DNA from 3 places in the Lysinibacillus sp. Bpr_S20 genome. Region 1 is predicted to be linked to each of the others. Evidence: riboswitches for the same ligand, from Rfam matches in the RefSeq annotation. Region 1 holds a riboswitch; each other region holds the start of a gene.

Evidence for each region. A riboswitch is a leader RNA that binds a small molecule or an ion and turns the genes downstream of it on or off. The one in region 1 is predicted to bind lysine.
Region 2: it holds a riboswitch for lysine, as region 1 does, so the genes downstream of both, MWJ95_RS11985 (aspartate kinase) here and MWJ95_RS18935 (transporter substrate-binding domain-containing protein) in region 1, are expected to answer to the same signal.
Region 3: it holds a riboswitch for lysine, as region 1 does, so the genes downstream of both, MWJ95_RS19650 (cysteine hydrolase family protein) here and MWJ95_RS18935 (transporter substrate-binding domain-containing protein) in region 1, are expected to answer to the same signal.

The regions. Positions count from the first base shown of each region.
Region 1 covers NZ_JALNLQ010000009.1:51,283-59,071, forward strand. Annotated here, with positions in the region: gene odhB (2-oxoglutarate dehydrogenase complex dihydrolipoyllysine-residue succinyltransferase) at 1-675, shown strand, start outside; lysine riboswitch at 1,678-1,864, shown strand; gene MWJ95_RS18935 (transporter substrate-binding domain-containing protein) at 1,981-2,847, shown strand; gene MWJ95_RS18940 (amino acid ABC transporter permease) at 2,984-3,709, shown strand; gene MWJ95_RS18945 (amino acid ABC transporter ATP-binding protein) at 3,722-4,453, shown strand; gene MWJ95_RS18950 (DUF6501 family protein) at 4,760-4,957, shown strand; gene MWJ95_RS18955 (toxic anion resistance protein) at 5,100-6,167, opposite strand; gene MWJ95_RS18960 (5-bromo-4-chloroindolyl phosphate hydrolysis family protein) at 6,164-6,814, opposite strand; gene MWJ95_RS18965 (zf-HC2 domain-containing protein) at 7,201-7,789, opposite strand, start outside.
Region 2 covers NZ_JALNLQ010000004.1:214,595-222,383, forward strand. Annotated here, with positions in the region: gene uvrC (excinuclease ABC subunit UvrC) at 1-1,336, shown strand, start outside; lysine riboswitch at 1,569-1,748, shown strand; gene MWJ95_RS11985 (aspartate kinase) at 2,088-3,314, shown strand; gene MWJ95_RS11990 (methyl-accepting chemotaxis protein) at 3,501-4,760, shown strand; gene MWJ95_RS11995 (YslB family protein) at 4,811-5,245, opposite strand; gene MWJ95_RS12000 (succinate dehydrogenase cytochrome b558 subunit) at 5,518-6,126, shown strand; gene sdhA (succinate dehydrogenase flavoprotein subunit) at 6,194-7,789, shown strand, end outside.
Region 3 covers NZ_JALNLQ010000010.1:7,901-15,689, forward strand. Annotated here, with positions in the region: gene MWJ95_RS19640 (hypothetical protein) at 1-72, opposite strand, end outside; gene MWJ95_RS19645 (APC family permease) at 470-1,813, opposite strand; gene MWJ95_RS19650 (cysteine hydrolase family protein) at 1,827-2,543, opposite strand; lysine riboswitch at 2,697-2,881, opposite strand; gene MWJ95_RS19655 (hypothetical protein) at 3,285-3,683, opposite strand; gene MWJ95_RS19660 (helix-turn-helix transcriptional regulator) at 3,685-3,897, opposite strand; partial or broken gene MWJ95_RS19665 (alpha/beta fold hydrolase) at 4,152-5,049, shown strand; gene MWJ95_RS19670 (polysaccharide deacetylase family protein) at 5,562-6,260, opposite strand; gene MWJ95_RS19675 (methyl-accepting chemotaxis protein) at 6,585-7,789, opposite strand, start outside.

The sequences.
Region 1 (7,789 bases):
AGCCGTCGCCGTCAAACAATTGCAAAACGCTTACTTGAAGTAAAACAATCTACAGCAATGTTAACAACATTTAACGAAGTAGATATGACAAACGTAATGGCTTTACGTTCTCGTAAAAAAGACCAATTCTTCGAGTCAACTGGCTCAAAACTTGGTTTCATGTCATTCTTCACAAAAGCTGTAGTTGCAGCACTTAAAAAATACCCATATGTTAACGCACAAATCGTGGGTGATGAAATTCACTTAAACAACTTCTTTGATATCGGTGTAGCTGTATCAACAGAAGAAGGTTTAGTAGTACCAGTTGTACGTGATGCTGACCGTAAAAACTTTGCAGAAATTGAAGATTCAATTGCAGACCTAGCGAAAAAAGCACGCGATAAAAAATTAGGTTTAGCAGATCTTTCAGGTGGCTCATTCACAATTACAAATGGTGGGGTATTCGGTTCATTAATGTCTACACCTATCATGAATGGTACACAAGCTGCTATCCTTGGTATGCACACTATCAAAAAACGTCCAGTTGAAGTGAATGGTGAAGTAGAAATTCGCCCAATGATGTACTTAGCACTTTCTTATGACCACCGTATTATCGATGGTAAAGATTCTGTAGGCTTCCTTAAAACTGTTAAAGAATTACTTGAAAACCCAGAAGATTTATTATTAAATTCTTAATTCCTGGGCTTATAAAAACCTTGCGAACATTGTTTCGCAGGGTTTTTTATCTTTTTATGGATCAATTTATAAAGAAGTGATGGATAAAAGAACCGAAGCGACGGAAACAGCACTTAGAACGAAGGAAAGAAGAGTCAAAGTGACGGATAAAACAATCGAAGCGACGGAAAGATTGACCGGAACGACGGAACGGACACAAAGCGACGGAAACAGCAGCAAGAACGACGGAAAAAAGAGTTAAAGCGACGGATAGAACAGCCGAAGCGACGGAAAGATTGGCCGGAACGACGAACAGGCACGAAGCGATGAAAAGAAAAGTCAAAGCGACGGATAAAACAGCCGAAGTGACGGAAAGATTGGCCGGAACGACGGAACTGATACGAAGCGACGGAAACAGCAGTAAGAACGACGGAAAGAAGAGCCAAAGCGATGGATAAAACAGCCGAAGCGACGGAAAGATTGGCCGGAACGAGGAACTGATACGAAGCAACGGAAACAGCACTTAGAACGACGGAAAGAAGAGTCAAAGTGACGGATAAAACAATCGAAGCGACGGAAAGATTGACCGGAACGATGGAACGGACACAAAGCGACAGAAACAGCAGCAAGAACGACGGAAAAAAGAGTTAAAGCGACGGATAGAACAGCCGAAGCGACGGAAAGATTGGCCGGAACGACGAACAGGCACGAAGCGACGGAAAGATTGATCGGAACGACGGAAAGAAAAGTCAAAGCGACGGATAAAACAGCCGAAGTGACGGAAAGATTGGCCGGAACGACTTGAACAGGCACGAAGCGACGACATACGCTTTTATTGAAATCTCATGGCTAAGCGGAGTCATCATTTTCAACATTGTAAGAGTGTATATTTGGCTATAAAATAGATAAAAAACCCTAATATTGTAATTAGTCTGAAAAGTAATAAAATTATCTTGACGAATAAGTTACTTTTATAGTAGTATCTTAATATCAATTAAATAAACAAACCTCACATTTATCCTATTGTGAGGTAGAGGCGCGGTATTTATTAGTTCATTGTTGAGTACAAGCAAGCGAAGACGCAATGAAGAAGGAACTATCGCCGAAGTATAAAAGGAGCTCGTACTTTTATGCTGGGTCTGCAGTGAATAAGTGCAGGACTGTCCTAGTGAATTATTTTCCAGGTTTACTAGGTTGTGCTATCTCGGAATGATGGAATTATAGTGAGGATTTGGGCAACTGTTAAAAAAAGTAAGACCTAAGTTCAGTACTTAGGTCTTTTTTTGTACAGTTGTCTTATTTTTTTATAGAAAAGGGGAATATTTGATGAAAAGAAAATTGTTAGTATTTATGTTGGCCGTAATGACCGCAATTTTGCTCGCAGCTTGTGGTACGAGTGACAAGAAGGATACGACATCATCTAGTAAAGGCACTGCAAGTACTGATACAAAAGAGGGTGGCGTTCAATTCCGTATTGGGATGGAAGCAGGTTATGCTCCGTTTAACTGGACGCAGCAAGATGATGCAAATGGCGCAGTAAAAATTGCCGATAATGCAGAATATGCAGGTGGCTATGATGTACAAATGGCCAAAAAAATAGCGGAGGGCTTAGGAAAAGAATTAGTGATCGTAAAATTAGAATGGGATGGTTTAGTACCAGCTCTACAATCAAATAAAATCGATGCAATCATTGCTGGTATGTCACCTACCGATAAGCGTAAGCAAACAATCGACTTCACAGAAAACTACTATACATCTGATTTTGTCATGGTTATTAAAAAAGGAAGCAAATATGAAAAAGCAACATCCATCCAAGATTTCTCTGGAGCTAAAATCACATCACAATTAAATACTTCTAACTACACAGTTATTGATCAAATCAAAGGTGTAAAAAAACAAACTGCAATGGATAACTTCCCAGCTATGCGTGTAGCTTTAGAAGCTGGAAAAATTGACGGCTATGTAGCAGAACGTCCAGAAGGTATTTCGGCTGCTGCTGCAAATGATAAATTTACGTATGTAAAGTTTGAAAAAGGCTTCAAGACAGATATTTCAAATACATCAATCGCAGTTGGTGTACGCAAAGGTGATGCAGATCTTGAAAAAATCAATGACATCTTAAAAGGTATTTCAGAAGATGAGCGCCAAAAAATTATGGAAGAAGCCATTAACCAACAACCAGCAGCTCAATAACATAAACTTACATGCACGGGCTATTTGCTAGTCCGTGCAATCACAAAATCTCTCAAAATATTTAATAATGTCTTAGCTAAAAGTTTCATAAGATACTGTAACAAACAAGCAACACGACGTGGTTAGGAGGAACATCATGAGTCTTGAATGGATTATTTCTATTGTTGAGAACAACTGGCAAATGTTTTTACGAGGTACTTATTATACATTACTTATTTCAATTAGTAGTACAATTATTGGTGCACTTATCGGATTTTTCATTGGAATTATGCATACCATCAAAGTTCGTAAAAAGGGTGTAAAATTTTATTGCTTAAAACTCATTAATTTTATACTTACTTGCTATGTCGAATTCTTCCGTGGTACACCAATGATTGTACAAGCAATGGTTGTATTTTTCGGATTAGATATAGCATTTGGTATTGATATGCATTTTATTACAGCAGGTATTTTAGTGGTTTCACTCAATACGGGTGCTTATATGGCAGAAATCGTGCGTGGCGGTATTGTTTCCATTGATCAAGGGCAGTACGAGGCTGCATCGGCCATTGGTATGAATCATGTTCAAATCATGCTACATGTTGTTTTACCACAAGTTGCCCGAAATATATTGCCGGCAACAGGTAACCAATTAATTATGAACATTAAAGATACAGCCGTTTTAAACGTTATTGGAGTTACAGAATTATTTTTCCAAACAAAGTCAATTGCAGGGAATAACTTTCGTTATTTTGAATCCTTCTTTATAGCTTGTGTTCTTTATTTCATCATGACATTCACAGCATCAAGAATTTTACTGTATATTGAAAAACGACTGGATGGACCAGATGCCTATCAAAAAGAACAGAGAGAAGCAATATAGGGGGACGAGTAAATGACAGTTATTAAAATAGAGCACTTAAGTAAATCATTTGGTCGTAACGAAGTGTTAAAGGATGTAAATTTTCAAGTAGAAAAAGGCGAGGTTGTGTGCTTGATCGGTTCTTCAGGATCTGGTAAATCAACATTATTACGCTGCATTAATTTACTGGAAACCCCAAGTGGCGGCCAAATTATATATAAAGGTGAAAACATTTTAGATGAAAAGCATAATATCCAGGAATATCGTACACATTTAGGTATGGTATTTCAACAATTTAACTTATTCAACAATCATAATGTGCTTAAAAATTGCACAGTTGGTCAAATGAAAGTTTTAAAGCGTTCGAAGGTTGAAGCAGAGGAAGTTGCTTTAAAATATTTGCAAATTGTAGGTATGGATCAATACGTTAGTGCAAAGCCACGACAACTTTCTGGTGGTCAAAAACAGCGGGTAGCGATTGCGCGAGCATTGTCCATGAGCCCGGAAGTCATGCTGTTTGATGAACCGACGTCAGCCCTTGATCCAGAAATGGTAGGTGAAGTGTTGAAAGTAATGCGTCAGCTAGCTGATGCCGGGAATACAATGTTAATTGTTACACATGAAATGGAATTTGCTAAAGAAGTAGCAGATCGTGTCGTCTTTATGGATAAAGGTGTTATTGTAGAGGAAGGGTCACCTGCACAGGTTTTAATCAACCCTCAACATGAACGGACAAAAGAATTTTTAAAACGAACATTAAAATAACTTGCAACTAGCAATCAAAAAAAGTGAGTCCAAATTAATGGGCTCACTTATTTTCTAGAATTCCATTCTGCGTATAAAATAAAGCAAATTGCAAAGGCAACGGCCAGTATAAAAAACCATTGCGGTACACCACCAAAGCTCATATATTAACACCTCTAGTAATTTTTTATGAAGGATATGGGTATAAAACGGATAGTTCTGGAGAAAATATGGTCTTCTATGGTTTTTTTCTCCACAAGCGTACAAAAATATTATAAAATAAGTTGTAGACATTACATAGTGCTAGTAAAGAGAGGTAGAGAGATTATGTTACATTTAAAATGGAAAGATGCACCGACAGTACGCACAGTTACTTGCAAGCATACAAATGCATCAAAATATTTAGTTTCAAACGTATTAACAGTAGGGAAACAATATGATGTAAAAAATGAAACAGAAGAATTCATTTTTATTATCGATAACACTGGTAATATTGGTGGTTACTATAAAGATTATTTCGAATGAAAAAGCTGTCATGAAGATAAACAATACGTCCCGGTGTTGAATAGTACTGGCACAATTAATTCATTCCTTTAGTCGATATGAATAAAAATAAAGGGTGGTTCAGATGATTTCTGAGCCACCCTTAATTGTTGGAAAAACAGAATCATGATCGCTTTGTATTCTTTAATTCAGCTACTTCTTGCAGATGCTGTTTTTCTTGTTCGGTAGCTGTATGAAGAGCAAAGACGTCTTTAATTGCTGTTTTAAGCTCATGCTGTGTTTCTCTAAATTTTGATACTTGTTGTTCAAAGGAAGGGCTTGTGAAACGATCGTTTGTACGAGATAATCGTTCTTCAAGTTGCGCGTAGTGATGATCCATGTGCATAGATAACATCATAGCTAATTGATTTTTCCAAAGTGGAATAAGGGTGACGATAGAAAATTCAATTTTTTCAGCTAGTGTTTGGTTGGACTGCTGAATCATGCGTATTTGTGGCGCGGTTTGTAAGGCAACCTGTTGCGATACTTGTAAGTCATAAATACGTTGATCTAGACGTTCAATTTGAGCGGCAAAGTCATTAAGCTGTTGGATAGCTAGTGGCTGTTTGTTTGCCTGTACATGCATCACTTTTTCAGGAAGCTCCACCTCAATAGCTTGTTGCTTCTTCATTTGACCTGCTGCAATGGCAGTCGCTAACTCTTCAAAAAATCCTCTATTATGTCCATAAAGTCCTTCTAGCATTTCTATATCTTTTATCATTTGCAGCTGGGCACGTTCAAGCTGAACACCAATTCGCTCTACTTGGATACTAATACGTTCAAACTCCGTTAATGTTTGCTTCACAGTAGGTTCAATTTTTCCAAACATTTTTTTTAAAAAGGACTGTTTTTTTGGCTCTAATGCGTTAGGATCTACACGATCTAACGTTTGCATTAAAGAGTCTAGCATTTGACCGATTTTTGAGACGTCTTTCTGTTTTACTTGTGCAAGCATTCGATCGGCAAATTGAGATACTGATCGTTGTGAATCTTGCCCTAAAGACAGGATTGACTCGAAGTTTGTCAGGTCGAGCTGACTGGCAAATAGAAGTGCACGACTTTGTGCAAGAGGCGATAGCGTTTCATACGTCGCCATCGCCTCATTATTTGTAGTTGTTTCTAAATAAGATTGCACAAGGGGGGAAACACCTTGTAGTGTATTTAATTGAAATGCGTGTTCATTTGCTGTCACTTATCATCGCCTCGCCATTCCAATCGTTTTTTTCGTCTACTATTGGAGCGATTCGCAAATTCGATTTCCATTTGAAGATGGTCGATATCGTTGGAAAGCGCATCCTTTAAATCAACCTGAATCGTATCATTTAAATCAGTAAGTGTTTCTCGTGTCTGTGATAATGTAATTTGAATTTCCTTATCCTTCACAGGCTGCCTCGATAACATCGTATATTTATCTGTTAATTCTACAGCAGAAGGGAGGTGTGCATAAAAAAACTGTTCTACATTATAAAATTTTTGCGGATCTGTTTTAACAATTTTTACGATATTTTTTGAAATTCGTGTCATTTCGAGCAATTGCTTAAATGCAGAAACAGAACGTACACGTAAGTAGTTTTGACTTAATGTTTGTATGTGTTTATTGGCTGCTTTTAGTTGTGTTTCAATATGTTTGTATTCTTCTTTTGTTATACCTACTAATTGCATGAATTTCTTTTTCTGTCTATATTTCAACACTGCAGTACTCGCAGCGTATGTTCCAGCAAACAATAATCCACCAAGGAAGAATCCTGGATTTGCTGCTATGGCTGTAATAGAAACAGTAGAGAGAGAAATTAAGAAGCTAGCGGTATGTCTAGAGAAAAACTTTCCGACACTAAGCATGTTTCTTCCTCCTAGCATTTAAATATGTCTATATTCTTATACGAAATAATCGACATAAAGTTTCAATGAAAAATGAAACCTTACATAAATTTTACTGCTATTTGTAAAGTTTCTCAATGATATTACATTAGAACAAGAAATTCCTTTGCTTTTATTTAGGAAGAAAAGAAGTCAGATCTTGCTATTACATCTATAATGGCCAATTGCCGATCTTCACAATGTGATTAGCGCATTCTTCACAAGTGGTAGGTCAAACATTAGTATTGTTTTTTCATCTGTTGTTGATTCCTCGCCATCAGTTTTCTTGCTAAAAATAATAAGCGTATTCGAGAGTTTATTCTCAAAATACGCTTACATAATTAATCGTTAATGATCCTAATGCTTCCTTAATCGACGTTCTTGAATTTATAGAGATCTTTTAATTTTATTTCTTCGGTATTATTTTTAAATTGAATTGTTATCTTGTCCGCATCCGTTAATTGTTTTTTTTCGCCGTTGTTGAGTAATAAAGTATTTTCATCTAAGAAAGTGTAAGTGATGTTAACACCGTCTTTATAGGACATTGCTACTTCAGAAAATAAATTCAGTTTTTTATCGACTAAAATATTCCAATTTTCATAAATGATAATATCATCTGTATAATTATTATTCCTTGAATTTTTCACAGCTAAAAGGTATCGGTTGTTACTTTTCGTTTGGTATGTCAAGGTAACTGTTGTTCCATTTTGTTGAATGTTTTTTTCCACATTATTTTCATCTGCTATCCACATATGGACAAAAAGAAAATAATAACTCATAGATAAAATAATAAAGAAAGCAAGTAAGGATCCTGCGACCATAAAAATTTTTCTTCTATTTTTAGAACGCACCTTTTTAAAATAATCAATATTTTCCTTTTCCTTATTATGTACATGTGTATTATCTACAAAAAGACCTTCTTGCATTTCCGTTACATATTTTTTGCATTCTTCACAT
Region 2 (7,789 bases), on a different contig from region 1:
TGTACAACTTCCTTCAAAGGTTTGTTTGTATTATCACATGGGGCAATGTCTAGCTCCTTGTGTGAAAGAGATTGATGTTGAAACTTACAACGATATGATTGAGGATATGACAAAATTTTTAAATGGTGGGGTTGAGGAAGTTAAAAAAGAGCTAGAGGTAAAAATGCTAGCGGCCGCGGAAAACTTAGAGTTTGAGCGTGCAAAGGAATTTCGTGATCAAATTGCATATATCGATACGGTCATGCAAAAGCAAAAAATCGTATCAAGTGATACAACTAACCGCGATGTATTTGGCTATGCAGTCGAGAAGGGCTGGATGTGTGTTCAAGTTTTCTTTGTCCGTCAAGGAAAGCTCATTGAGCGAGATGTCTCGATTTTCCCGATTTATCAAGAGGCAGAAGAGGAGTTTTTAACGTTCGTTGGACGATTTTATGACAAGCTTGAGCACATTAAGCCTAAAGAAATCTTTATCCCACAATCTATTGATGCGGAGATTTTAACGGAACTATTAGAAGTGAAAGTACTGACACCAAAACGTGGGCAAAAAAAAGAGCTAGTTGAATTAGCAACAAAAAATGCTGAAATTGCTGTAGCAGCGAAGTTCCAGCTTATTGAACGTCAGGAAGAACGGACAATAGGAGCATGTGAGGCGCTCGGTGAAGCTATGGGTATTTCTGCGCCTTTACGGATTGAAGCTTTCGATAACAGTCATATGCATGGGACAGATGCTGTTTCTGCAATGGTTGTATTTATTGATGGAAAACCTGCTAAGAAGGAGTATCGAAAATATAAAACACGCACAGCTGCCAAGCACGATGATTATGGGGCAATGCAGGAAGTTATCCGTCGTCGTTACACACGCGTATTAAAGGAAGGTCTACCTTTACCAGATTTAGTACTAATTGATGGTGGGAAGGGGCAAATGGAGGTCGCGCGTGAAGTATTAGAAGATGAGCTCGGTCTTGTCATTCCAATTGCCGGATTAGCAAAAGATGACAAGCATAATACGTCACAGCTCCTTTTTGGTGATCCACCTGAAGTAATTGCGTTAAAGCGCACAAGCGATGGATTCTATTTACTACAACGAATTCAGGATGAAGTACACCGCTTTGCGATCACCTTCTTACGACAGCAACACGAAAAGCATGCTATACAGTCTGTCCTTGATCAGATAGAGGGCGTTGGTCCAAAGCGAAAACAGCAATTGCTCAAGCATTTTGGCTCTGTCAAAAAAATACGTGAGGCAAGCATACAGGCATTAGAAGAAGCAGGGATACCTACTAATCTAGCTAACAATATCTATGCTTACTTTCATTCAGCAGATAGTTCTTTGTAGCAAAAATGAAGCTGTAGCTACAAAGAATTACTGAAATAAAGCAAAGCGATAGTGTCAATTACGCGAAGGAAAAAATTTCAATAAGAGACATTGTCAAAGGATTAGACATATGCTAAGGTTGTATATAACATTGATTTAGCAATGTTATATACAACACCTTAGTTTTTTAGTTACTTCTATATATAAAATGGGAATTTTTCCACTAAGGTTCAATTAAATACGTTCACTATTTAGTGATGATAGAGGTGCAAGGTTCAAGAGTAGTGCATTAGAGGACGGACAAGTCCATTGAAAATGTATAAAAGGGGAGCTTGCCGAAGTAGAGCATCGTTGTTTCCGATGCTGTGCTGGTTTTACATTTAAGAGATGTAAGACTGTCGATTCTAAACCGTTTCGGAGGGCTATCACACATGCGCAAGTTACTTTTATTGTACATGTTATAAGCAGCTTTCACGTTATGTGAGGGTTGCTTTTTTTAGTTTTCTAGAGACAACTTTTCGTACTGTTAAGGAATGATGCCGGAAGATTTCCCTTATTATCAAGGCACTATATTGGGCTTATAGAAGTAGCGTCAATGCCAAAGATCCATACTAAAATCTGTTCTTGATAATAAGGGACGGAAGTATTAGGAACTGAGAAATGTGAGTGCTCATGATGCTTTGCTTTTACAGTGCTATTTTTGTGAAGATCCGCAAAGGTCTAGCTACTTTAAACGCAATGAAATGATGGATGACAAAGGAGAATGATACAGATGGTGAGAATTGTGATGAAATTTGGAGGTGCGGCATTCGCTTCAACAGAGCACATTCAAAATGTTGTGAAAAAGGCGATTGCAGAAAAGGAAAAAGGTTTCGATGTTGTCGTTGTTACGTCAACAATGAGGAGTGTGGCTGAAGAAATAGCGAAAATGGTCCGTAATCTATCGGACAATGCTTCTAAACGTGAACTAGACGCACTATTTTCAACAAGCGCTCAATTGGCAAGTTCGTTAGTGGCACTTGCTTTGCAGGAAGAAGGATATAATGCAGTGTCATTAACAGGCTGGCAGGCTGGTATTCAAACCGATGCTCTGTATGGTCATGCACGTATTGATGAGATTGATGTTAGTCGACTAGAAGAGCATTTTGCACAGGGACAAATCGTCATCGTAGCTGGGGAACAGGGGATCGATAATTTACGGAATATTACGACGCTTGGTAAAGGTGGAGCGGAAACGGCGGCTATAGCGATAGCAGCAAAATTGAAGGCAGAGCGCGTAGATATTTACACGAATGTGGACGGAGTCTATACTGCTGATCCAAGTCATGTCGCTGGGGCGCAAAAGTTAAAAGAAATTTCCTATGATGAGATGCTGGAGCTTTCAAACTTAGGGTCACAAATTATGCACCCACGAGCTGTAGAGTTAGCAAAGAAGTTTCAAATCCCAGTTATCATTCGGGCGAGCGAGAGAGATACAGTAGGTACTTTATTGAAGGAGGAAGTTGAAATGGAGAAAAATTTAATGGTACGTGGTGTTGCCTATGAGTCAGACGTTATTCGCTTAACGGTTGGTTATGATGCTTATTCCAATGCTTCGTTAGCAGATATGTTCACAAAACTTGCTGAAAATCACATAAATGTTGATATAATCGTACAAGCAATAATTGATGGCTTAAAGCCGACTGTATCATTTACGATTTTGAAAGAGGAGTTTGCAGAAGCTTTACGTGTCCTAGAAGATAGCAAATTATCGCTAGGGTTCAGTTTTGCTGATTTTGAAATCGGTTTGGCAAAAGTCTCTATTATTGGTTCGGGGATGGCATCTAATCCAGGGGTGGCTGCGCGCATGTTTGATCGTCTACGTCGAGAAAATATCCCTGTAAAAATGGTAAGTACATCGGAAATAAAAGTGTCTGTAGTTGTACCCCAGGACGACATGATTCGTGCAGCAAATGCATTACATGATGAATTTAACCTCTTTCAGGAGATGCTTTTGTAGCGAATTTCAACCAATGTTTTATGTACCGAAAGCCCCACCACTATGGCGTTTTACATAATATTGAAGAGGGTGTGTCAGTAAATGGCACATTCTTTTTTTGTTCACATCAAATTTACTATTTTATGCAATTCTATTGTTATATAATAAAATGTGACATGTTTTACCAAGGGGAAGGTGGGAGTTTGTATGGTATTATTCGGTTTATTTCAAAAGTCAGTGGATGAAAGCGTTGAAACAAACAATGATTTAGAAATACAAATATTAAAAAAGCGAATTCTAGAATTGGAACTTGAACAGGAAAGTATTGATGTGAAAAATGCGATTTTAGACTTTGTTCTAGCACATATGGAGTTAATTAATTTTCAAACGGCTTTAAAGGTTCAGAATGTTTCAATGAGTGTAGGGGAAATTTCAGCAATGAGTGAAGAAATGTCGTCAAATACAGAAGAGATGCTTTCGTCTGAGCAAAATGTAAATGCAAACATTCAAGAAATAAAACAGCATTCGTTATTACTTGTAGAAGAAATGGAATCGTCCATTACTAAAGGTGAAATGGTTCAGGAGTTGCTGACTAAAGGAACTCATTCAACAGAGCAGTTGTATGATGAAATGACCAAAATGGATGATATCGGTAAAAGTGTAACTGGGATTGCTGATCAAACACAACTTCTATCGTTAAATGCATCTATTGAAGCCGCACGTGCTGGTGAACATGGTAAGGGCTTTAATGTTGTCGCGATGGAGGTAGGAAAGTTAGCAAGCAGCTCGAAAGGTTCATTGCATGAAATGACGAAGATTAGGTCAGTCATTGATAAGAAACTACATAATACAATAACCAATATCAAACAAGTCGAACATTATTTAACTGACTTTTTAAGTATTATGAAGGACAATATTGCTAACTTGACTGTCACAAGTCAAAATATTGAGGAAGCTGCAGATGGCATCCATCAAATAACAGCCGCATCAGAAGAAAATGTAATTGCTGTAGGCCGATTAGCGGAAACAACGACGGAATTATTACATACTAGTGATTTCTCAGAAATCATACAAAATCAAGTATCTGAAATGTTAAGAGCTATTGCACCAACAATCCGAAAGCCTTCAGAGCAAACGGTAGTTAGCCAATTGGCAGCAAGGTTAATGGATCATGCTAGCTTTTTACGTAATGCTATTCAAAAGGCTGGTCATAAAGAAACAATAAAAACGCATCATCAGTGTCTATTTGGGAAATGGTATTATGGTCATTTTGAGGAATTTCAACATTTACCGGAATATCGGCATATAGAGCAACCTCATGAATTAGTACACATGGCCGCACAAAAATTAGTGAATGAACTATCAATCATTAACTTAGAGGAAATGATTCAACACTCGTTAAATATTTTAGAAGCATTTATTTCGTTAATAGATGTGCTTTTAAAAGAAAGACATGCACAACTATGAATAGAAAAAAGGATTGTCATCCACGATTTGGAATGACAATCCTTTTTGTTTTATTCTGCGGGAACGGTGTTCATGATTCGTTCTTTGACGTCCCATTTTACTGTAAACATAACGTTTTGGTGCTTTTCACGTTTTTCATCATAGCATTCTGTTAAATAACCTTTTGCTTGCTGGATTTGTTCAGCTATAAATCCTGCTTCAAGTCTAAAACTACGAAGACCGATTTGTAACAGGTCTGGATCATTTGTTAGCTGGAATATACGTCCATCCTTCGATTCTTTGATGAGCTCTAAATTACCCCAACAGGCATCTGCGAAAAATGCGATAAGCTCTTCTTGATTTTTACAAGGGAACTTCCGAGCAAGGTCTTTTCCTGCCCAATAAAGGACATCTCCTTCATGCTTACCAAGAATGGAAGATAAAATATAATCGCGAATTATCTCATAGCCAAATGCTGAGATTGTAGGAGATGAAGTGTTTAACATTGAAATCCTTCTTTCTTAGAATTTTCTTGAAATTTGACACTGATAAAGTAAAGATAGATTTTTCGAGAAAAAACGACGCGTCATGTACTAGAATGTTACTTTAATAAGGAATATGAAAAACTCTAAGTTGCCTTGACGCTCGTAGATCTTGAGAGTACAATAAACATGTCATAATATTGTACCATGATGAAATACACAGTCAATGAAGTATCAGTTACAAAATGATGACTTCTTTTGTTGTGCTATTTTAAGTACTAAGGGGGGTAACAGTCTTGTCGAAAGATCGAGAGTTTTTATGGCGTCGCTTACATTCTCTACTTGGTATCATTCCAGTAGGTCTGTTTTTAACGATGCACCTGTTAATTAACTTTACAGCAACAGGCGGAGCAGAAAATTATAACGCAGCTACCGCAAATATGGAAAAGATTCCATTCCTTATCCTAGTTGAATGGATTGTCATCTATATTCCATTAATGTTCCACGCATTCTATGGTGTCTACATTGCATTCACTGCTACACCAAATACAGGACGTTTCAGCACATACCGTAACTGGATGTACTCATTACAACGTTTCACAGGTGTATTCCTAGTGATCTTCATTGCATGGCATATTTTCCAAACTCGTATTCAAAAAGCACTTGGTACAGAAGTTGATTACGACATGATGGCGAATATTGTTTCTAATCCATTCATGCTTGGATTCTACATTGTTGGTATTATATCAGCAACTTTCCACTTATCAAACGGTTTATGGGCATTCCTAGTAAGCTGGGGTATTACACAATCTCCTCAGTCTCAAAAGATTGCTACTTATGTAACAAACATTATTTTCGTAATTCTAAGTGTAGTTGGTGTGGCTGCTATTTTAGCTTTCGTTTAATGTAATAGAAGCTACTATAGAGCACATGACAATCATTGCAATTTTTTAAGAGGAGTGAGAAATAATCATGGCGAAAAGCAAAATAATTGTTGTCGGCGGCGGTCTAGCTGGTCTGATGGCAACGATTAAAGCAGCTGAAGTTGGTACTGAAGTTGATTTATTCTCATTAGTTCCTGTAAAACGCTCACACTCTGTATGTGCGCAGGGCGGAATTAATGGTGCAGTAAATACTAAAGGTGAAGGGGATTCTCCTTGGATCCACTTTGACGATACAGTATACGGTGGGGACTTCTTAGCGAACCAACCACCAGTTAAGGGTATGTGTGATGCAGCCCCTGGTATTATTCATTTAATGGACCGTATGGGTGTAATGTTCAACCGTACTCCAGAAGGTCTTCTTGATTTCCGTCGTTTTGGTGGTACATTACACCACCGTACAGCATTTTCTGGTGCTACAACTGGTCAACAATTACTATACGCACTAGACGAGCAAGTTCGTTCTCACGAAGTAGCTGGTTTAGTTAACAAATATGAGCACTGGGAATTCCTTGGTGCAGTAGTCGATCCTGACGGCGTTTGTCGTGGTATCGTAGCGCAAGATATGCGTACAGAAGAAATTAAATCATTCCGTGCAGACGCTGTTATTATGGCGACTGGTGGCCCTGGTATTATCTTCGGTAAAACAACAAACTCTGTTATTAATACAGGTTCTGCTGCTTCTATCGTTTATCAACAAGGTGCTTCATACGCGAATGGTGAGTTCATTCAAATTCACCCAACAGCTATTCCTGGAGATGACAAAAACCGTCTAATGTCAGAATCAGCTCGTGGTGAAGGTGGCCGTATTTGGACTTATAAAGATGGTAAGCCTTGGTACTTCTTAGAAGAAAAATACCCAGCTTACGGTAACTTAGTACCACGTGATATTGCAACACGTGAAATTTTCGATGTTTGTGTGAACCAAAAACTAGGTATCAACGGTGAAAACATGGTATACCTAGATCTTTCTCATAAAGATCCACATGAATTAGATGTAAAACTTGGTGGTATTATTGAAATCTACGAAAAATTCGTAGGTGATGATCCACGTAAATTACCAATGAAAATTTTCCCAGCAGTTCACTACTCAATGGGTGGATTATGGGTTGACTACAACCAAATGACTGAAATTCCTGGTTTATTTGCAGCAGGTGAGTGTGATTACTCTCAACATGGTGCAAACCGACTTGGAGCAAACTCATTATTATCTGCTATTTATGGTGGTATGGTTGCTGGTCCAAACGCAGTAGATTATGTTAAACATCTTAAAAAGCATGCTGAAGATCTTCCACAAGAAATCTTTGATGCTCGCGTTAAAGAAGAACAAGCTAAGTGGGATGCTATCATGAAAATGGATGGCACAGAAAACGCTTACTTACTTCATAAAGAGCTTGGTGAAATGATGACTGCTACTATGACTGTAGTACGTTACAACGACCAACTTGAAGATACATTAAACAAACTTGATGAATTCCAAAAACGTTGGGAAAACATTAACATCAACGATACACAAAAATGGAGTAACCAAGGTGCTCACTTTACACGTCAGTTGAAAAATATGATTTACCTTGCGAAAGTGATGACAAAAGGTGCATTATTACGTAACGAATCTCGTGGTGCTCAC
Region 3 (7,789 bases), on a different contig from region 1:
ACTATCATTTACTTGTACGGATTGGCAGGATACCAAAAACAATAGTAAACATAAACTAACAATCTTCCGCAATTCAATCCCCTCATCCCGATATCATTCTAAGAAGGAGATAAAATCCTTCTGCCATAAAATGGCCCTTAAATACAAATAGACGCATTCCTTATTATAATGCGCCCGATTGACATCATATTTATCTATTCAAGCGAAGAATTATCTTCAAACAGTTTTTTACTTCAGCTAACGCCCTGTCGAGCCCAAATGTTTTTATTATATCTTTAACTTCTTATGGATTATTTTTTGGCTATCTCATCCGCCTCAAATCCTTCGATATACAGTACCAGCTATATTATCCTGAATATTTATAAGGAATTCCTGTATTAAAATAAATCAGCTACCTAACATCGATAAAAATTACCAACGTTAAATAACTGACTTATCTTAGAAATTTACGCTAAGCTCTTTCGGTATTTTATAAATCCGTAAAAGTTGGTGGTTTCTTTTTGAAGCCTTTCGTCGTAATGAAAACATAGATAAAACCAATTGCAAGCCAGATAAAGCCTACCTTCAATGTCATCGGTGATAAATTAATAAATAAGTAGAAACAAATACCAAATCCTAGTCCTGGAATTAATAAGTATCGAATTATTTTCATTTCTTTTTTACGGAAGAAGTAATACACAATCACTGACAAATTGACAAACATAAATCCTGTCAGGCCTCCAAAGTTCATTAATTCTGCTACAAAATTTATTGATAAAAACAGCGCTCCTAAAACACTAATCACACACAACAATAAAATATTGTATACTGGTGTTTGATATTTTGGATGTAAATGTGTGAAATACTTTTTCGAAAGTACCTCATCACGCCCCATACTAAACATTAAACGAGATGCACTGGCTTGTCCTGTTAAACCAGCTGTCACTGTCGATACAATAATCGCAACCGTATAAAGAGTTGCAAGAATTGCACCACCTGCTTTTTCCGCTACATCAAATAAAGCCGTATCAGCTGAACTAAAGTTTGTAACATCAGGCCATACGAGCTGAGCTACGTAAGCTTGCACAATAAAAATAAGTCCTCCGATTAAACAAGCTAAAATAGCTGCCTTCCAAATATCCTCTTTTGGATTAACTGCCTCTTCTGAAAGTGTTGTAATCGAATCGAACCCTAAAAATGAGAAGCAGGCCATTGCTGCACCAGAAATAATTGCAGACATAACGAATTTTTCATCGTTGAAAAACGGCACAACAGTAAAGAGCGACGTATCACTTTCCCCACCGACAATTGCCTTTACACATAAAATCACAAAAATAACGACTACAATTCCCATAAACATAACGAGGATTTGATTTGTTTTTGCTGCGATGCCAATACCTAGAATATTGACAGTAGTTATAATACCTGCAATTAATAACACCCATACCCAATACGGAACAGATGGCATTAATGCATTCGCATAGGAAGCACCTACCATGAATACAATGAGTGGCACTAAGACATAATCCATAAACATTGCCCAACCTGCAAAAAAACCTAAATGCGGATTGATGGCACGTTGGGTATATGTATATGTTGACCCCCCATTTGGAAAAACAGCAGCCATTCGACCGTAACTATATGCAGAAAACATCATTGCAACCATCGCAATCAAGTAGGCTAATGGCAACATCCCACCTGTAGACTCTGCTGCAAAGCCATAAATATAAGCTGGCGCAATCGGTGTCATAAAAGCAATACCATAAATGACTAAATCTTTTAATGTTAAAACACGCTTTAACTGTGGTGTATGATCATTTGGTGTTTGACTCATAGACCATTTCCTCTCACACTTTCGTAGGTTCGCGTTTTGATAGTTCTTCCGTTACTAACTCAATTACTTCATCTGTACTCATCACTTGGCAATAAATTTGATTCATAATCATAATTTCAGCATCATGAAGCTGTTGCGTTGCAGCTGTACATGCATCTTCAACTAAAATAACTTCAAAGCCTGCGTCAGCTAAGCTTCGAACTGTTGAAGCAACACATTGATCTGTGACAACACCTGTACAAACTACTGTTTCAATGCCCATATTACGCAGTAAAAATTCATAATTCGTACCACTTAATACGCTATCTGTCGTTTTATTTACAACAATTTCGTCATCAAGAGGCTTTAATTCATCCACCATCTCCGCTCCTGGGTCACCGATTGGCAATAAAATATTGTTCCATCCTGGCCGGCGTTGTACAGGAGAACGATCTCGTCCATCTTTATGATGGCAAGCAATGCGACCAAATGTTACTTCTAATTTATTAGTACGGAAAAAATCTAAAAGCTTTTTATTGTTCGGGATCGTTAAATTGTCGATACGATCAAAAAAGTATTCCCACTGATCAAACATGCCCTTTTCTCTTGCAATCTGCGCGTCTAATCCGTCTCGGCTAATAAACTGATGTTGCATGTCTACTATTAGTAATGCTGTTTTATCTGGGTTCACGTTTATTTTTTGACCGTCAGTCGGTAAAAATTCATAATATAATGTTGATGTATTCTCCATAATATCCCCTCCAAAATACCTCAAATTCCAAAATGTAAAGACAAATAAAAAACAGACTCTTCGTGCAAAAAGAATCTGTCTAACACAAAAATGACCTACTCATTTCTAGAAACTAAAATGAATCGACCATTTAAACTTCCCACCGTTTGTCTAAACAGAGATAGCACAACTTCATAAACACGTATGTTTACGAAGACAGTCCTGCAACTATTCGCTACAGACCCAGTATATGATGGCGAGAACTCATCACATACTTCGGCGACACTTCCTTCTATCTAACTTCCTCATCTTCTCGGACTCCATTAGGTACTGTTAATTGCCGCGCCTCTACCTCACTATCAGAAAAGTGAGGCTTATTTAAATATTTGAAATAATTATATTATTCCATTTTTTATATGTCAACTTTATAATCTACTATATTTTATAAGACTTACTGCACACAACCACAAAAAAATGACCATCAAACACTTTAAACAATAACTATTTACAATAATGAAGAGAGAGGTATACCCCCATGCAATTTTTTTAAAATTTTGTCCTATAGAAAAAATCATCTAACACATAGTAAAAAACTTCTCAGAAAAACAAGCTTCTAATTAAGTAGTCTATTAATACACAAAAAATGCCTTACTTATATTACCAGCTATAAGTAAGGCACCTCTAAAATTATATTCAGTTTTATTCATATATTAAACAGTAATAAAAGGTCTCAGCAGCCGCACAACCACCTTCTGTTCATTCTTAATCCTCAGATTCTACTCGATTATTTAAGTAATCTCGTATTATCCATTTTAAGAGCAAACTAATTAAGATAAGATACCCAACCAACTTCGGATACGTAATGGAAATCATAGAATTTTGTATTAATAACGTGCCTAAAAGTAAAACGAGAATGGTAAACCAATATATGAGATTTCCTGCAAATAAGGCATTATCTCGCGTACGTTGGTCATGCTGAAGATTGATTTTATTCCATTTCCCTTTTCTATGAACGTCAAGACCAAATGTAATCAGGTGAATTGTTGCTAAAATAGCAATGATCAATGTTAACTTAGAATGTGAAATGAAGAAATAGCTAATAAACAAATACAATGGAATCCCTATACGCAAAATAAAGTTTGTTCGATACGATACATTCATTTTATTCTTCTCCTTCAATCCAAAATAATTTTTCAAGTGGGCATTCTAAAACAGTTGCTAATTTAATAGCAGTACCAATAGATGGTTCATATCGTTGTTTTTCAATCGCTATAATCGTTTGTCTTGTAACAGAGATACCTTCAGCTAATTGGTCCTGTGTTAAGCCTTTTTCTTTCCTAAATTCTTTGACTGAATTTCGCACCCCATGCTTCATGAATTACATCCTTCCTAAAATGTAATGTATACATTACATAATATAATATTAAAAAATCTAAAATGTAATGTCAACATTACATTTTGAGTTTCCTCAATATTGTGCAGCAATCGGTCCATATTATTGAATAACATTTTTTTGGAAGGCTACCAAACAACGCTCTTGGAATATTAATTCTCCTATTGAGCAATCCAAAAGAGTATAATAGTATTTGTTAGAAAATTCAAACTTTTGATAAATAGGATGTGTTAAAGATGTGGGAACAAAAATTAATTGAAACACCAAGAGGAACTTTCGAATATTTTGTAAAGGGAAGCGGCGAGCCACTTGCCATTACACATTTTTACATGGCTTTTAATGAAAAAGGCAATTGGTTTGCTAATCCGTTCACAGAGTATTACCAAGTCTTTTTAATATTGGTTTGCTAATCCGTTCACAGAGTATTACCAAGTCTTTTTAATTAATGTCCGGGGAGCAGGTAATTCAGCTGTAGTTGAAGCAGATGAGCAAATGAATTTAGAAGAAATTATTTTAGATTTAGAAGCAATTCGTGAAGCTTTACATATTCCTAAATGGGCTTTTGCAGGTCATTCAACAGGTGGCATGCTCGCCTTGCAATATGCTGTATTAAAACAACAATCTCTAACAAAATGTATCTGTGGTTGCAGTGCAGCAAGTAAAGCTTACGCAAGTCATCCAAATAGCATTTACTGTCCTGAAAATAAAAATTTCAGTCGTATTATCGAAATTATGGAAAGTTTAAATAACAGCAAAACGCCTCAGGAAAAACGAAAAGAACTAGATTTTGAATGGGCACTTATGTCATTTACCAGCAAAGAAAAATTAAAACATGCTCTGACAATACCGACTAGTGGACGTACTGTTGGTCGCACACTAGATTACTTTAGAAAAGTTGCAGTAAAGTCATTAGATTTGCGTAAAGAACTACCGACAATTCATATAGATACATATGTATTTGGAGGGAAATATGACGCGCAATGTCCGGTTGAATTTAGTTACGAAATTGTTGACCTTATTCCTACGTCTGAATTAACTATCTTTGAACAATCGAATCACTATCCATTTGTTGAAGAAGAGAAAGTATTTATGGATTTTGTTAAAGAGACTACCAAGACACTCAAGCATATATAATATATAAATTAAACGTTTCCAAATAAAAGTTAGGGAATCCCCTTCATTCAATTGAGTAAGGAATGCTCTATAAACCGAACAGGAACTTATTACATATACAGAAAAGCCTCCAGTTCCTTCAGCTTCCGTGTCGTCATGGACACCCTTGCTCTTGGCTAACCTCTTCGTCTGTCTTCAAGGTTCTGAATATACAAGTCAGGCGCACAAATACAAATATGCGTACAGTGCCGTACTGAACTCATTTTTAACAAGCTACCTAATAAAATAATCGTTTCTAACTTCTAAGGGTCCCTTCAAAATGGATTGGTAGGTGAGGGATAAATGCCTGTAAAATCCGGCTTGTTGAAAATAAAGGCTGTTTTCTCAAAGATTGTTTCTGTAAAACATAAAGACAACTAACCGGATGAAGAAGAGAAATTTCCTGGGAGAAGGATGCATCCATTTAAAGCAGAAAACGGCAGTAACAAAAAAAGAGTTAATCCAACGAAGATAGGAAATTAACTCTTTTTTTACTATAAATCTTGAAGTTCATTAACAGTGACAAATTTATAACCCTTATTTGAAAGTTCCTGTAGTATACCTTCAATTGTTTGGAGCGCTTTGCCCGTTTTATCATACATTGGATGCAGTAAGATAATCGAACCAGGTTCAATATTCTCAGTCACATATTTTACTTTGTCAGAAACCGTTGTGTAAAAAGTATCTGGTTCAAGGTTCCAAGTTATCGTTTCTCTTTTATTTTTATTTAGATAATACGGCAACCCTATCAGCTTTTTCCCATTAGGTGGCCGAACATCAATTTCACCTTCGTAACCTGTATTTCGAATCAATTGATCTGTCTTTTCTATTTCATCTTTGTAATAAGAGGGTGTTTTGAAAATCATCCGATTATGCGAATAGGTATGATTCCCAATTTGATGTCCTTCTTCTGCAATTCTTCTTGCTTCCTCTGGAAATTTTTCTATTTCTGCACCTATAAGAAAAAAGGTAGCTTTAGCATTGTACTCTTCTAATAGCGGCAATATCTGATTTGTGTTATCCGCTGGTCCATCATCAAAGGTTAAAGCAACTACTTTTTGATTCGTCTCTACTTGGTTGGTTAAGCCCCCAAATAACTGATACGTCCTAGAATTCATTAATTTATAAGTGCCTAGTAGTAGAAGGAAAATTAAGAGAATCCCTATCCCAATCAATACCAACTTCTTTTTCATAGCAATCCTCTTTCCATTCAGGAGTTTTAAAACCGTTTACCATTTTATCAAAAAGCGTTAGTCCTTCCAAATCAAAGGCAACAGTAACAGTCAAAAATATTCTGTATTCTTTTCTTCGTCAAAAATCCAATTTAGAAAGCTCTCCCGAATACTGTTCTCCCTACCTACTTTTTGTTGAGCAGTATTAAATAAAATCATTTTGAAATTAAGGCTATTTCAGAATTCCCTTATTAAACTATCCTACCCTGTTAGTGCAAAATGAAAGAAGCAGTGGGATGAAGAAAGCCCCACTGCTTAAGTTTCATATGAATACAAAAGAAAAATTTAATATTTAAAGTGAAGAACATACCCCTGTAGTTCATCGGCCAGATCAAGTAGACCTTTGGCTGCAGAAGCCATGTCCTGCATGGAGGATAATGTTTGTTCAGTTGAAGCCGCAACTTCCTCAGATGCAGCAGCATTTAACTTCGCGTGATCCGATAGCTCAATCGCAGTGGCAGACACTTCTTCAACCACTGCAGACATTTCTTGAGCAGAGGCAGAAATCCCCTCCATTTTTGGTGCCATATTTCGAAGACTTTCTATAATACTCTTAAATTTTTTACTCGTATCCTCGGTTAATTGTAAACCATTTTGAACATCTACTGATGCTTTCGTCATTGTTTCTACAGATTTAGCGGTATCTTGCTGAATACCTGTTATGAGCGTGGAGATTTGTATAGCTGATTGCTGAGATTGCTCTGCTAATTTTCGAACCTCATCGGCCACTACTGCAAAGCCTTTCCCTTGTTCTCCTGCACGCGCTGCCTCAATCGCGGCATTTAGCGCAAGTAAATTGGTTTGGTCCGAGATCGCACTGATCATCTCTAAAATTGAGCCAATTTCTTTTGTTCGGTCATAGAGTGTTTTGATCATTGTATCTGATTGCGTAACAGATTCATGAATAGAAAGCATTTGGTTCACCGTTTGTTCTACAGATTGACCGCCCGCTTCTGCTAATTGAATAGCATTACTAGATAGGTCTGAAACCTGCATAGAGCTATCAGCAACGTCAACGACTCTTTTAGCGATTTCCTCAATAGAAAGAGCATTTTGGTCAATACTAGTTGTTTGTTTTTCCGTACTAATAGCTACCTGCTGCATAGCTTCTGTAACCTGCTCGGAAGCCTCAATATTTTGCTCTGCATTACCAGATAAATCTTGTGCGGATTTTTGAACATGCACAGCACTTTGATCGACATTTCGGATTAATTTCTTTAAGTTCACCTTCATAGAAATAAAGGCTTCCCCAAGCTGTCCAATTTCATCCTTAGAGTGAACTTCAATAAACTCGGTAAAATCTCCGTCACTAATTTTTAATGCGCTATTTTGCAGCAATTTAAGCGGACCGACAATAGATTTAATCATGAAGATTATAAAAATAATACCCAAAATAATGGAAACAACGATGATGATTAAGGCGATATGAAACGTGGATGTGGCAGTTTTTGTCGCCTCTGCAGTAAATACTGTTCCAATGACCTTCCATC